Regions from separate parts of the Tsukamurella sp. USMM236 genome, predicted to be linked through region 2. Evidence: riboswitches for the same ligand, from Rfam matches in the RefSeq annotation. Region 2 holds a riboswitch; the other holds the start of a gene.
The links. Region 2 has a riboswitch for cobalamin ahead of metE (5-methyltetrahydropteroyltriglutamate--homocysteine S-methyltransferase). Riboswitches for the same ligand answer to the same signal wherever they lie in the genome.
Positions count from the first base shown of each region.

Region 1 (7,448 bases), on a different contig from region 2:
ACTCGATCACCGCGACCGAGGTCGGCGGCGCGGGCGGGGCGCCCAGCCAGGTGCCGGGTGCGGGAAGCACGGGGGCTGCGACGTCGAGGGCGGGGGTGCCCTGGGGGGTGGCGTTCATGGTCATCTCCTTAAACCGTGCCGATGCCGGTGAAACCCGCGACGACGTACGAACCGGACGTCTTGAGGGCCGCCGGCGAGAAGTGCTCGCGGAAGAAGCCGTGGCCCTGCTCCTGCGCGGGCCGGGCCTTGCTGCCGAGGAAGGTGTTGACCTGGTCGGGCAGGCGGTCGAAGAAGAAGCTGCGCCTGGGCAGCCATTCGACGCCGAACTTGGCGGCCTCCTCGGCCATCAGTTCCTCGGTCGCGATGTTGGCGAAGCCGCTGCGCTGGTAGGGCAGGACGTGGTGCACGCGGTGGCTGGACAGGCCGGCCGAGAGGAAGCAGTCGACGTACCGGTTGCCCGAGATCCACAGGTCGTAGGCCTGGTTGAGCTGGTTGACCGCCCAGTCCTCGGTCTCGACCTCGGGGAGGTCGTCGACGTCCGTCTCGAAGTCGTGGCTCGCGACCACCAGGAAGGTGCTCACCCACAGCACGGCGACGAACTGCGCCACCCAGGCCCACACGTCGCCGAGGAACAGGAACAGCAGGAACTCGCCGATGAGCAGCGCGCGCATCGCGAAGGCGCCGATGAAGTGGGGGAGCGCCCCGCGCAGCGAGCCGTACATGTCGGCGACCCCCACCTGGCGGGTGAGCTTGACGATCTCGAACAGCCGCATCGTCATGCCCGTCGCGGTGTGCCCGAACTTGTGCAGCGTGTGGATCGGGATCCGGTACCAGCGCGGGATGTCCATCATCATGGTGAAGACGTTCTTCTTGATGTCCACCTCGCTCTGCGTGTGCGGGTGGTGCAGCAGCGCGTGCCCGTCGGCCGTCACGAACGACAGTGCGACGTAGTTGATGTCGAAGGCGTTGACCAGCACCTTCGTCGCGCCCTTCTGCTTGCGATGGATCGCGTAGTGGCCGAAACCCGCCAGCGAGCTGCGGAGGACGACCATGAGCAGCACGAACAGCCAGATCGGCATCCACGACGGGACGCCCAGGCGGGTGGCGATGACCACGACGTAGGCGACGGCCAGCGCCGCCGCGACGACGTTGAACCAGCGGTCCATGCGCTGCACGCGCGCCTTCATCGCCGGGTCGCGCAGCCGCGCCTTCACGGCGTGCAGCAGATCCGTCGGATCGTCGAACCGGTAGCGCGGGGTGTCGCGCCAACTGTCGAATCCGTCCTTGAAGAGGAAGGCCGGCGCATTGTTCTTGGGATGGACGTCCTCGACGCGGGCATCGCGATCGAGGGCGAACCGTTCCAGCATCTTCTCGACCTTTTCGGGATTCGCGTGATACGAACCGATGATCGACGTGATGTCACGATTCTTGGAGCGGCCGATGAAGAATTCCCCGCCCGGATGCTTGTTGATCCATTCCGAGAGATCGTAGGCGCGGCCCTTGTAGACCCACACGTTCGACAACTGCGGCCCGCCGCCGGGGCCGGGTTCACGCCCCAGATCGCGGGGTCCGGGGTCGCCGCTCTCGGTATCGAAATCGCGGCCGCGGGGGCCGGCGGGGCGACGCCCGGGATCGCGCTCGTCGGAGCCGGAAGCGCCGTCGTGACCTGCGCCGCCTCCGCGCCCCGGGTCGGTGCCGCGCTCGAGATCGCGGGGGCCGGGGTCGGCCGCGCCGCGCTCGGACGGCGCCGGTGGCGGGGTGGAATTGATCGACACTTCTGGTTCCTCCTGAACACTGCCGGATCCGGCGGTTGTGTAGACCTTCTCCGGTCACGCTAATGGATCGCTGAAGGTGCGCTTGCCGCTACCGCCCAGTGTCCGATTTGCCCGGAAATCGCGCAGAAGAATGCTTCGATCGACTCCGGAATTCATGCATACTTCATCGTGAGGGCGGGGCTTCCGCCCTTTCATTCGGCCCCGGGCGGTTCCGCCCGGACAGATTCCAGGGGGGAACCCTATGAACCTCAAGGCATCGCGGGCGGCTGTAGCGCTGCTCGCCGCCGGCGCACTGGTACTCACCGGTTGTGCGGACAAGAAGACCGACGACGGCGGCACCACGACCGCCACCGCCGCGGCCGCGAGCGGCGCCTCGGGCTCGCCGACGGCCGCACCCTCGGTCGACGCGAGCGGCCTGCCGACCGTCCAGATCGTGCAGGACGCGGCCCTGGCCACCCGGGAGACCTACTCGGAGCACCTGACGCTCGCCGTCGACAAGGGGATCCAGGGCCTGCCCGTCACCAGCGTCACCGGCGACATCATCTCCTTCAAGGACACCAAGCGCGTGGCCGCGCAGGGCGACGCCAACGTCCGCGTCCAGGACAACTACGTGCAGACGAAGTTCGTCGTGATCGACGGCGTGATGTACGCCAACCTCGGCGGCGCGAAGTACCAGCCGATGGGCAAGACCGGTGAGAAGGGCGTCTACGACCCGGCGATCATCCTCGACCTGGAGAAGGGGCTCGCCAAGATCCTCGACTCCGTGCAGAACCCGAAGGTCGACGGCAAGGACACCGCGAACGGCCTCAAGACCGTCAAGGTCACCGGCACCGTCGCCACGCAGGTCCTCGACCCGCTGCTGCCGCAGATCACCGACATCGCCACCCGCGGCAACGCCGGCACCACGCTGCCCATCACGCTGTGGATCGTCTTCGATCCGTCGGCGAACCCGCAGCCCAAGCCGAACGTCACGCGGATGGAGGTCAAGCTGAAGGAACTGCCCATCACGCTGAACCTCACCGAGTTCGGCAAGGACGTGAAGATCACCAAGCCGGCCACCTAGGCCGACACGCACGGGCAACGGCCCGTCGGACCATTCGGGGGGATGGTCCGACGGGCCGTCGTCGTTCGTCGGGTCGTTCTGCCGGTCAGGGCCAGAGGTTCGGGTTGAGATCCGATCCGTAGCCGCCGTAGCGCGGACGGCGCTCCAGGTGCAGGTGCGGTCCCCGGGTGTTCCCGGTGTCGCCCGAGTACCCGATCAGCTGGTTGGTCGCGACCTTCTGGCCGTCGCTCACGACCCGCCGCGACAGGTGGCAGTAGCCCCAGTCCGATCCGTCGACGTCGTCGTTGATCAGGATCATCGTCCCGTACGCCGCGCCCCAGTTCGCCCGTCCCGTGCGGACATCGCCGCCGATGGTCGCGTACACGGGCGTGCCGATGGGACAGCCGATGTCGACCCCGGTGTGGTAACCCGCCTCCCAGGAGCCGGGCTGTCGCCACTGAGCGGTGATCGGGTGCGCGGTCGCGTTCCGGATGGGCCGCACGTAGGTCGCGGCGTTCGCCGCCGGCGCGACCACGGACCCGGCCGCGGCCGCCGCGGCGGTGAGTCCGGCGACGGCCGCGCCGCCGATGAGCAGACGACGCCGGCTGAGCTGTGCTGATTCGTGGTGAGCTGTCATGACTCTTCTCCCTGAAAGTGCATGAGCGGGGCATGAACGTGAGCATGGCTCACGTTCAGCGCGAGTATGTCATCGCACACGGGTACGCGCTGGGCGAATCAGAAGCCCTTGGAACGGAGGTACGCGCCCAAAGTCTCGACGCTGCCCGGCGTGCGCGGGCCCTCGACCCAGCCCGCGTACGGGATCACGACGACGTTGCCCTCGCGGACGGCGGTGGTGTTCGCCATCAGCGGCTGCGAGCGCAGCTGCGCGATCTTCGCGTCCGGGGTGTTCTCCGGGCCGACGCCGTAGTCGACGATCGCGATCACCTCCGGGTCGCGCTGCGCCGCCGCCTCCCAGGACGCCGTCGTCCACGAGTCGTCGAGGTCGGCGAAGACGTTCTCGCCGCCCGCGTTCTCGATGATCGCCTGCGGGGTGCCGGTGCGGCCCGAGGTGAACGGGTCCGGGGAGGCGCTGTCGAACAGGAAGACCCGCGCCTTCTTCCCCGCCGGCGCGGAGGTCCGGACCTCATCGATCCGGGCGCGGTACTCGGCGACCAGCTTCTCCGCGCGCTCCGGCACTCCGAACAGGGTCCCGAGGTTCGTCAGGTCCGCGAACAGCGCGTCGAGCGGCGGCATGATGCCCCGCTTCGTGCTCCCGGCCTGGCGGCAGGCCTCGGTGAGCTGGTACGGCACGGCGCCGATCTCGCGGATCCAGTCCGGCGTCACGCCGGTGGTCTCCTTGAAGCCGTAGTTCCAGCCCGCGAAGACGAAGTCGGGCCGGGCCGCCTGGATCGTCTCGCGGGTGAAGGCGGTGCCCAGGCTGGGGGCACGATCGAAGTCGGCCTTCCACGGCGAGGTGTTGTAGTCGACGTGCTTGCCGTCGTAGGTCGTGTACCCGACGATGCGGTCGGTCAGGCCCAGCGCGAACAGGATCTCCGCGGTGCCGGTGTCGTTGACCACCACTCGGCTGGGCGGGCCCGGCACCGTCAGGGGCGCACCGCAGTTGGTGACGGTGGCGGGTCCCGAGGACGCCGACGGCGCCGCCTCCTCGACGGTCGCGCCGCAGCCGGTGAGCAGGACGCCCGCGAGCAGCACCAGGGGGAGTCGTTTCATGTCAGGTCCCTTCCGTCAGACCACTGTCGAAGATCACCTGGGGCACGCCCAGGCGGGGGTGGGGCAACACGTGCGCCCCGATGTCGAAGTACCGCCGGAGCGTTTTCGGCGTGAGGATCTCCGCCGGGGTGCCGGAGCAGGCCAGCGCACCCTCGGACAGCACGTACAGGCGGTCGCAGTACTGCGCCGCGAGATTGAGGTCGTGCAGCACCGCGATCACGGTGACGCCCAGGTCGCGGGCGGCGCTGAGCACCGCGAACTGGTGCCGCACGTCGAGGTGGTTGGTGGGCTCGTCGAGCACCAGCACCCGCGGCTCCTGCGCGAAGGCCCGCGCGATGAGCACCCGCTGCGCCTCGCCGCCCGAGAGCGTGCCGAAGTCCCGCCGGGCCAGGTCCGCGGCGCCGGCGGCGGCGAGCGCACCGTCGACCGCCCGACGGTGCGCGGCGAGCGGGACGCCCCGGCGGCGGTGCGGCAGGCGACCGGTCTCCACGATCTCGCGCGCGGTGAAGCCGATGTCGAACGGGGCGTGCTGCATCACGGCCGCGACCTGCCGCGCATTCTCCTCGAGGCTGATCGCCGTGACGTCCCGCCCGTCGACGGTGACGGTGCCCGTCGCCGGTCGCAGCGCGCGGTAGGCGCACCGGAGCAGGGTGGACTTGCCGCTGCCGTTGGGGCCCACGACGCCGATGAACTCGCCGGATTCCGCCGTGAGGCTGAGGTTCTCGACGATGCGCCGTCCGCCCAGCTCGACGGAGACGCCGCTGTACTCGACCCGCATCACGCGCTCCCCACGGACCTGCGGCGCATGAGCGCGATGAACAGGGGCACGCCGACGGCGGCGGTGATCGCGCCGAGCGGCAGCTCCTGCGGTGGCGCGACGGTGCGGGCCGCGATGTCGGCGAGCACGAGGAAGACCGCCCCGAGCGCGGGCGCGATGACCAGGACCCGGCGGTGGTCGGCGCCCACCAGCAGCCGGGCGACGTGCGGCACCACGAGCCCGACGAAGCCGATGGCGCCGCAGACGGAGACGATGATCCCGGTCATCGCCGCGGTGAGCACGAACAGCGCCGAGCGGTAGCCGGAGGCCGAGAGCCCGACGGAGATCGCGACCTCGTCGCCGAGGGCGAGCGCGTTGAGCTTGCGCGCGCCGTACCGCAGCGTCACCAGCCCGATCGCGACCGTGACCGCCAGCAGCGCGGTGGTGCGCCAGGTCGAGGGGGAGAGGCTGCCGAACAGCCAGAACATGACGGTGCGGGCCGCGTCGCCGCGCGGGGCGAGGAAGACCAGCACCGTGGTCACCGCCGAGAAGCCGTACGCGAGGGCGGTTCCGGTGAGGACGAGCCGCAGCGGCGTGAGGCCGCCGCCGCGGTACGCGATGAGGTAGACCAGCGCCGTCGCACCGAGCGCGCCCAGGAAGGCGGCCGTAGGGAGCGCGTACAGGCCGAGCGTGCCGAAGACGCCGAACAGGGCCACCGTCGTCGCGCCGACCGACGCGCCGGAGGAGATCCCGAGTACGTACGGGTCGGCGAGGGCGTTGCGCACCATCGCCTGGACCGCGACGCCGATCGCGCTGAGCCCCGCGCCCACGATCGCGGCGCTGAGTACCCGGGGGATCCGCGAATCCGCGACGATCCGGTAGTGCGTGGCGTGCTCGGCGTCGATGACGCCGCCGGTGAGAAAGGCCCAGACATAGCGGGTCGAGTCCTGCCAAGGGATGCGCACGGTGCCCAGCAGCACGCCCAGCCACATCGCGGCGATCAGCGCGATCAGCAAGCAGGCCAACAGCACTGCCACACGGCGCGACGAGACCACTCGCACTCCGCGACTCCCCTCGGGTCGGTGAGCACCGCCCGGCTCCGGGCGGTCGCGAGGGCAGGTATCGGGCTCGCACGCGCTGGGCGTGTCACCGTTGCGGGGCAGCCCCGGTTTCGCACCGGGTTCCCTCTTGCGCCGTGGGCTCGCGCCCACGGACCGTCGCTGGAACGGAAGTCTAGGCGGGCGATGCGGGCATATCGGCGGCGGGCTGCTCACCGGGCCGCTCACCGGGCCGCTCTGCGGGCCAGGCGCGGACCACGGCGAGCAGGCGCTCGCGGATCGGGGTGGCGCGCTCGGCCAGCGCGGCCTGCTGCCGCACGTACTCGCGCCGGCCCTCGGCCGTCTCGATCGCGATGGGCTCGAAGCCGTAGGCCGTCAGGTCGTACGGGCTCGCCCGCATGTCCAGTTCCCGGGCGTCCCGGGCCAGGTCGAACGCGTCGGCCACCAGGTCCGACGGTGCGCCGGGCGTCAGCTTGAAGGCCCACTTGTAGAGGTCCATGCCGGCGTGCAGGCAGCCGGGCTGCTCCGAGCCGACCTGGGTCTCCCGCGTGAGCTCGACCGCGTTGCGGGGCGCCGCGTCGGGGGTGAAGAAGCGGAAGGCGTCGTAGTGGGTGCACGTCAGCTGGCCCGCGCGGACCACGTCGTCCGTGCCCGCCGGGCCCAGGCGCAGCGGCACCGGGTGTCGCGCCTGGTCGGCCTCGCGGAAGACCATCGCCCACTCGTGCAGGCCGAAGCAGCCGAACACGGGCCGGCGCGCGGCCGTGGCCTCCAGGAGCCGGGCCACGTAGGCGGCGGTGCCCGCGCGGTTGGCCAGCGTCGCCGGGTCCGGCCGGACCCGGGTGCCCTCGACGAGGTAGCCGCGCGCGCCGCTGAATTCGTCCGCCGCCCGCGGGCCGTCGAGCTCGGTCCCGAGGCCCGGGTGCCAGCGCAGCAGGTGCGCGGGGCGGTGCCCGTAGTACGTGAACAGGAAGTCCCAGACGGGGTGCTTCTCGCCGCGGGCGGCCCGGCGGCGATGCGCCTCGACGAAGGGCTCCAGCCGGGCGCGGTGGTCCGCCGCGCGGGCCTCCCACTCGGCGTCGCTGAGC
Region 1 covers NZ_JBBCSS010000002.1:61,649-69,096, forward strand. Annotated here, with positions in the region: gene WFK95_RS06090 (type III polyketide synthase) at 1-118, opposite strand, end outside; gene WFK95_RS06095 (fatty acid desaturase) at 129-1,559, opposite strand; gene WFK95_RS06100 (LppX_LprAFG lipoprotein) at 2,017-2,838, shown strand; gene WFK95_RS06105 (M23 family metallopeptidase) at 2,924-3,454, opposite strand; gene WFK95_RS06110 (ABC transporter substrate-binding protein) at 3,553-4,548, opposite strand; gene WFK95_RS06115 (ABC transporter ATP-binding protein) at 4,550-5,326, opposite strand; gene WFK95_RS06120 (FecCD family ABC transporter permease) at 5,326-6,297, opposite strand; cobalamin riboswitch at 6,403-6,539, opposite strand; gene WFK95_RS06125 (3-methyladenine DNA glycosylase) at 6,539-7,448, opposite strand, start outside.
Region 1: it holds a riboswitch for cobalamin, as region 2 does, so the genes downstream of both, WFK95_RS06120 (FecCD family ABC transporter permease) here and metE (5-methyltetrahydropteroyltriglutamate--homocysteine S-methyltransferase) in region 2, are expected to answer to the same signal.

Region 2 (7,448 bases):
CGGACTGCATGCGCCGCACGTACTCGGCCTCGTCGATCCTCCCCGCGCGCAGGTCGGCGCGGGCGACCCGGATCGCGCCGGTCTGCGGGTACGAGCCGATGGTCGTGGTCGGCAACAACGGGAGATCGAGCCGGTCCCGCTGGACCACGGCGCGATCGGCGGCCGCGGTTCGGCCGGTCCCGGTGGCGCGCAGGGCGATGAGGCGGTCGCGCACCGTCGCATCGTTCAGGCGGGGATCCGCGCTGCGGGCCGCACGGACCGCGGCGCTCCGCCCGAACTCCGCGGCGACCACGGGGCGCCCCTCGGTGAGGGCGCGGGCGAGGACGACGACCTCGTCGATCTTCTCCTGAGCGAAGGCCAGCCAGGCGCGAACCCCCTCGGCGCCAGCGGGTTCGGGCGCCATCTCCGCGGCGACCGCGTAGGGCACGTGCAGCAGCGAGCAGGACGTGCTCACGGCCAACGCACCCGCTGACCCGGACAGCATGCCCAGGGTCGCCGACGCCGATGCCAGGTCGGTGCGCCAGACGTTGCGCCCGTCGACGACGCCCGCGAGCAGCAGCTTGTCCTGGAGCGCCGGCACGGCGGCGACCGCCGCGACGGCGGCGGGATCGGTCACCAGGTCGACGGCGACCGCCTCGATCGCGGTGCCGGCCAGGGCCTCCAGCGACGGCCCCGGCGAGCCGAAGTACGTCGCCACGAGGATCGACGGCCGGTCGGCGGCCGAGGAGAGCTCGCCGTACACCCGCGCCGCCTCGCCGGCGAGCGACAGGCCCGCCTCCGTCACCAGCACCGGCTCGTCGATCTGCACCCACTGCGCACCCCGGGCCGCCAGCCGCGCCAGGAGATCCCGGTAGAGCGGCAGGAGCTCGTCCAGGCGGGAGAGCGGCTCACCGGCACCGTCGACCGGCTTGGCGAGCGCGAGGAAGGTGAGCGGTCCGACGACGACCGGGCGCGCCGGGACGCCCTGCGCCAGCGCCTCGTCCAGATCGCCGAGCACCTTCTCGGGGTGCAGCGCGAAGGCGGTCGCCGGCCCGATCTCGGGAACGAGGTAGTGGTAGTTCGTGTCGAACCACTTGGTCATCTCGAGCGGGGTGACCTCGGCGGTACCGCGCGCCGCGGCGAAGTACCGGTCGAGCGGATCCTCGATCCCCGCGACCCGGGGCGGCAGGGCGCCGAGCAGTTCCGCGGTGTCGAGCATCTGGTCGTAGTAGCTGAACGTGTTGGTGGGGACGGAATCCAGCCCGGCGGCGACCAGCCGTGCCCACTCGTCGCGCCGGAGGCCGGCGGCGGTGGATGCGAGCTCGGCCCGGGTGATCGAGCCCTTCCAATAGCCCTCGATCGCGCGCTTGAGCTCGCGCCGGGGGCCGATGCGGGGAACACCGAGGACGGTGCGGGTGAAATTCGGTGCGGTCACGTGAAGGACCGTTCCTTTCGTGCGTAGCCAGGGCGGGCCACCCGTCCGGACGCACGTACGCACGACTCGCGGACCGTCGACGTGCGACGTCCGTTCGTCCTGTGCGGTCGCACGCCCGGTCCGCGAGGCGGCACACCACCGGACGCGGCGCGTCCGGTACAGCGGGCAGGTATTCGGACTCGCAGGCGCGCCCTGGGGCTCCTACCGGTCGCTGCTTCCCAGGCTCTGCGGCCCAGTGCATTCGTCGCGACTTTCGTTCCTGCTCACCGCTGCGGGACAGTCCCGGATTCCCACCGGGTTCCCTCTCGATCCGCGGTTCCCCACGGCACCGAGTTGTCGCGGCCCGAGGCTTCGGCGCGACATACCAGCTGCACCTTCCAGCATGCCATGCCGCTCCGTGACGGCGGGCGTCACCTCAGTCGTCGACGGCGAACCGCTTGAGCCGGCTGGTCTGCCCCGCGATCAGCCGCACGCGGGACTTCGGCACCCCGAGGTGGGAGGCGAGCAACTCGACGGCGGCCTTGTTCGCCTTGCCCTCGGTGGCCGGCTCGCGCACGAACAGGGTGAGCGCGCCGGCATCGTCGACCTCCACCGCGGGGCCCTTGCGGCTGCCGGGCTTGATCCTGCAGGTCACGGTGCGCGGGCTCATCGCCCCATGATCGCAGGTTCACCACTGAGTACAGTGGATTCATGGGGTTGAGGAAGGCAGGGCTCGTCGCCGCCGCGGTGGTCGCCGCGCTGGTGGTGCTCGCGGGCGGCGTCGTGTGGCTCTCCAGCGTGCATCAGACGCCGCTCACGAAGCACCTCCCCGCCGAGTTGAAGCCCCGCGTCTACCCCGCGGTCTCGACCGCGGGCCTCGATCCCGCGCGCGTCCGGATCCTGGAGAACGTGCGCCGCGAGTTCGACGCCAACCGCCCGGGCACGTACTTCTCGGAGGGCGTCGACGAGCCCTGGTGCGCCGACTTCGTCTCGACGGTGCTCCGCGATTCCGGCCTGCCGCTGCACAACCCGAACTCCGGGACCTGGCGCATCCCCGGCGTGTACACGCTCACCGAGTACTTCCAGAAGGCCGGGAAGCTGGAGTCGGCGACCGCGTACCGGCCGCAGCCGGGCGACGTCGTGCTGTACACGCCGGAGCACCCGGCGATGCGCCAGCACACCAACTTCGTCGTCGCGGTGTCGGGCGACAGCGTCACCACCGTCGGCGGCAACCAGGAGGGCGGCATCAGCGCCTGGACGTACCGGCTGACCGACACCTTCGGCCTCGCCGGGTACGGGGTGCCGGCCCGATGACGGTGCTCGAGGCGCTGCGAGCGCGGCTCACCTCCGGAAGCCTTCCGGGAGAGCGCTCCGACGGGCTGCGGATCGCCGTGTGCATCGAGGGCGGCGGCTCGCGCTCCGCGTATTCCGCGGGGATGGCGATCGCGGTCGACGAGCTCGGCCTGCTGCCCGCCGTCGACGCGATCTACGGCACCTCGGGCGGCGGCCTCAACGCGGCGTGGCTGGTCTCCGGCGAGGGCCGACGGTGGCTGCCCTCGTGGGGCTGGGAGGAGGTGCTGGCCGAGCGCGTGGTGCACCCGCGGCGGGCGCTGCGCGGCGGCGTCGTGGTGGACACGCAACACCTGGTGGACCGGGTCTACTCCGACGTCACGCCGATGAACTTCGCCGCCATCCTCGCCAGCCCGATCTCCCTGCACCCCTTGGCCGTCGACGCGCACACCCGCCGGGTGGCCGACCTCGCGCCCTACGTCACCGACGCCGCGACGCTGCGCACCGCGCTGCGCGCGACGACCGCCCTCCCTCTGCTCGCGGGGCGGCCCGTGCGGCTCGCCGGGCGGGAGTTCCTCGACGGCGGCCTCGCGGAGAAGGTACCCCTGGCCACCCCGATCGATCAGGGCGCCACGCACCTGCTCGTGCTGCGCACCACCTCGGAGGACGCGGCGCCCCGCTCCTCCCGCGCCGAGCAGTGGGTCCTGGACGCGTACTTCACCGCCCGCCGCGCCGCCCCCGCTCCGGAGCCGGCCGCGGTCGGCACCGCCGAGGTGCTGCAGGTCTGGGTCCCATCCGGGAGCCCTGCCGTCGGCAGGCTCTCGGGCGACGGTCCGCTGATCTCCCGCGCCGTCGAGATCGGCCGGGACGCCGCGCTCCTCGCCCTCGCCGGATAGCCCTCAGTCGCGCAGCAGTCGTCCGGCGAGGCGTTCGGCCTGATCCGCCGCGGCGGGCGGCGGCGGCTCGCCGGCGACGAGGTGCCGGCGCGCGACCGCGAGGGGCAGCTCGTACAGGGCGAAGGCGACGTCGGCACGCGAGCATCCCGCATCCGCGGCCACTCGGCCGACGATCCCCGCGATCCGGTCCTGCCGCTCGGTGTCGAGCGCCGCCCACTCGGCGGCCGCGGCGGCCGGCCAGGAGTCGACGGCGAACGCCTGGGGTCCGGCCTGCAGGACGAGCGCCTCGCCGAGGTCGGCGCGGCAGCGCTCCACGATCCACCGCGCGCTCGACGCGGCGTCGGAGCTAGCCGCGAGGTCTCCCCAGGCCGCGGTGTAGTCCTCGTGGAACCGGCGGACCGTCCGGAGCCAGACGGCCGCGAGCAGAGTGGGACGGTCGGGGAAGAGGTGGTACACGGATCCGCTGGGCGACTTGGACTCCCGCACGACAGCGGCCACCGTGAGGCCCCGCGTCCCGTCCCGCGCGAAGAGCCGGACGGCGGCGTCGAGCAGCCCGTCCGGATCGTGCAGCCTCGGCCTTCCCATGACCGCGATCCTATGTTAGACCTGTTTTAGAGAGAAGTCCCCAAAAAGGAGCCGTCATGCTCGAACCCAACGCGGAGTCCCTCGCCCTCGCCTCGGCGATCCTCGACGCCCAGCCCTTCAACGCCGTGGTCGGCGCGCGGATCACGGCGTTCGGCGGGGGCGTTGCGGAGCTGGTCCTCGACATCGAGGACCGGCACCGACAGCAGTTCGGCGTCGCCCACGGTGGCGTCCTCGCGTACCTGGCCGACAACGCGCTGACCTTCGCGGCGGGGTCGGTCCTCGGCACGGACGTACTCACCGGCGGCGTGGACGTGAACTACCTCCGCGCGGCGCGGGACGGGCGACTGCGCACCGCGGCGACGGTCGTACACCGGGCCCGAACGCACGCCGTGGCCACCGCCGAGATCTGGCACGAGTCCGGCGACGGCGAGCCGCGCCTGTGCGCCATCGCCCGCGGCACCGTCTTCGTCACCGCCCCGGGGACGTCGCGGTGACCGCCCCGGACGTACCGTGGGCGGCCGCGCGCACCACCGTGCGCCGCGCCGTGCGCTCGTCGCTGCACTGCGCGGTCGCGTCCCGCAATCCCGACGGTTCCCCGCACGTCACCCCCATCGGCTCGATCCTGCTGGATCGAGAGGCCCGCTCGGGCATCTACTTCGACGTGTTCAACGCGCGGCTCGCACGCAACCTCGCACTCGACCCCCGGGTGACGGTGCTGGCGGTCGACAGCGGCCCGCTCCGCTGGCTGCGCGCGCTGCTCCGCGGGCGGTTCGAGCAGAGCCCCGGGGTCCAGCTCGTGGGCACGGCCGGCCCGGCGCGGCCCGCGCTCCCCGAGGAGATCGCCCGGTTCCGCAGGGTCGTCGGCCCGCTCGGCAGGACCCCCGGCGGGCGCGCCTTCTGGGCCGACCTGTCCCGGGTGCGCGACCTCCGCTTCGACGACGCCCGGCCGGTCCGTCTCGGCTCGATGACGCGTGAGCGGCGAGTCAGTCCGCGACGACGGTGCCCTGATGGAACATCACCGTCCACCGGTTCTCGCGGCGCCGCCACACGGTGAGCCGCCGGGTGCTGCGCTCCCCCTGCACCAGCGTGTACGTGAGCAGGTAGACCGACGCCCCCATGGCGCGCACCTGGAACTCGCCGGTCTCCCAGTCCGATTCGTCCTGCGGCACAGCCATACGCTCGGCGAGCACCGCGCGGATGTGCTCGCGGCTGTACCGTCGCCCCGAGGCGCCGACCTCCCAGAAGTCCTGCGCGACCGCGTCGTCGAAGTCCTGCAATGATCGCCAGCAGGGGCCGTGGAAGACGGGTTCGCGGCGACGGAGGTCCGCGAGCACCTCGCGCAGCTCCGGCGCCGTGGTGCGGTCCGGTTCGTACGCCTCCTCGGTCACTTGCCCAAGGCTACCCTCACTGCCAGTCGCGGGACCGGGAGGGCACCGACAGGTCCATGCGCTGCAGCCGGTCGGCGACGACGGTGACGGCGCCCTCCGCGTTCTGCAGCTTCCCCCGCACCAGCAGTGCGGGCGCCGACTGCGCGAGCCGCCGGTACCGCGCCCACAACCCCTGGCTGCACACCACGTTCACCATCCCGGTCTCGTCCTCGAGGTTGATGAAGGTGACGCCGCCCGCGGTGGCGGGCCGCTGCCGGTGCGTGACGGCCCCGCCCACCAGCACGCGGTCACCGTCGGGCAGCGAGAGCAGGCGGTCGGCGCGGACGACGCCGAGCCGGTCGAGGGCGGGCCGGAGGAACTCCGTGTGGTACTTGCCGACGGTGACCGACGTGGCCCACACGTCCGCCGCCGCGAGCTCCGTCTCGCTCATCCCGGGCAGGGTGGGCGGGGCTCCCGCGGTGGCCGTGCCCGGCAGCCGGTCCGGGCGCTCGCGGGCGGCGGCGCCGGCCTCCCACAGCGCCTGCCGCCGATCCCGGCCGAAGCAGTCCAGCGCACCGGAGGTCGCGAGCGCCTCCGACTGCGCGACCGTGAGCTCGACGCGGGCGGTGAGGTCGGTGAGGCCGGCGTAGGCGCCGTGCGCCTTCCGCTCGTCGACGATGCGCTCGGCGAGGTCGTCGCCGATGGTGCGGATCGCGGCCAGCCCGAGCCGGACCTCCGCCCCTGCGTTCTCCAGATCCGCCCACGGCAGACTGCGGTTCACGCACGGCCCGTGCACCGTGACGCCGTGCCGCCGCGCGTCGGCGACGAGGGACTGCGGCGAGTAGAAGCCCATCGGCTGGGCCCGCAGCAGCGCGGCGCAGAAGGCCGCAGGATGGTAGAGCTTGAACCACGAGGAGTAGAAGACCAGCGACGCGAACGACTGCGAATGACTCTCGGGGAACCCGAAGTTGGCGAACGCGGCGAGCTTCTCGAAGATCCGGTCGGCCACCTCCCCCTCGATGCCGTGCCGGTGCCGGGCCCCGTCGTAGAAGCGCTGCCGCAGCTGCTCCATCTTCTCGGTGGAGCGCTTCGACCCCATGGCGCGGCGCAGCTGATCGGCCTCCGCCGGGGAGAAGCCGGCCACGTCGGTCGCGAGCTGCATGAGCTGCTCCTGGAAGAGCGGCACGCCCAGGGTGCGCTCGAGGGTCTTCCACATCGACGGGTGCTCGACCGCCGGCTTCTCGAGCCCGTTACGACGGCGGATGTACGGGTGCACCGAGCCGCCCTGGATGGGGCCGGGCCGGATGAGGGCGACCTCCACCACGAGGTCGTAGAAGGTCCGCGGTTTCAGGCGCGGCAGCGTGGCCATCTGCGCGCGCGACTCCACCTGGAAGACGCCCACCGAGTCGGCGCGGCAGAGCATCTCGTACACGTTCTCGTCGGTGAGGTCGAGCTGCGCGAAGTCCACGTCGATGCCCTTGTGCTCGGCGAGGAGGTCCTTCGCGTAGTGCAGCGCACTGAGCATGCCGAGGCCCAGCAGGTCGAACTTCACCAGCCCCGCGGCGGCGCAGTCGTCCTTGTCCCACTGCAGCACGCTGCGGTTCTCCATGCGCGCCCACTCGGTGGGACAGACGTCGGCGATCGGCCGGTCGCAGATCACCATGCCGCCGGAGTGGATGCCCAGGTGCCGCGGCAAGTCCGCGATCTGCGTGGCCAGCTCGACCACCCGCTCCGGGATGCCCTCGGGCACCGGATCCTGCCGCCACCCCCAGCTGGAGATCTGCTTGCTCCAGGCGTCCTGCTGCCCCTGCGAGTAGCCGAGCGCGCGGGCGGTATCGCGCACCGCGGACCGCCCGCGGTAGGTGATGACGTTCGCGACCTGCGCGGCGTACTCGCGGCCGTACTTCCGGTAGACGA
Region 2 covers NZ_JBBCSS010000004.1:351,736-359,183, forward strand. Annotated here, with positions in the region: gene metE (5-methyltetrahydropteroyltriglutamate--homocysteine S-methyltransferase) at 1-1,414, opposite strand, end outside; cobalamin riboswitch at 1,579-1,744, opposite strand; gene WFK95_RS15785 (DUF167 domain-containing protein) at 1,830-2,063, opposite strand; gene WFK95_RS15790 (CHAP domain-containing protein) at 2,105-2,707, shown strand; gene WFK95_RS15795 (patatin-like phospholipase family protein) at 2,704-3,579, shown strand; gene WFK95_RS15800 (TetR/AcrR family transcriptional regulator) at 3,583-4,164, opposite strand; gene WFK95_RS15805 (PaaI family thioesterase) at 4,221-4,658, shown strand; gene WFK95_RS15810 (pyridoxamine 5'-phosphate oxidase family protein) at 4,655-5,218, shown strand; gene WFK95_RS15815 (nuclear transport factor 2 family protein) at 5,148-5,552, opposite strand; gene WFK95_RS15820 (error-prone DNA polymerase) at 5,569-7,448, opposite strand, start outside.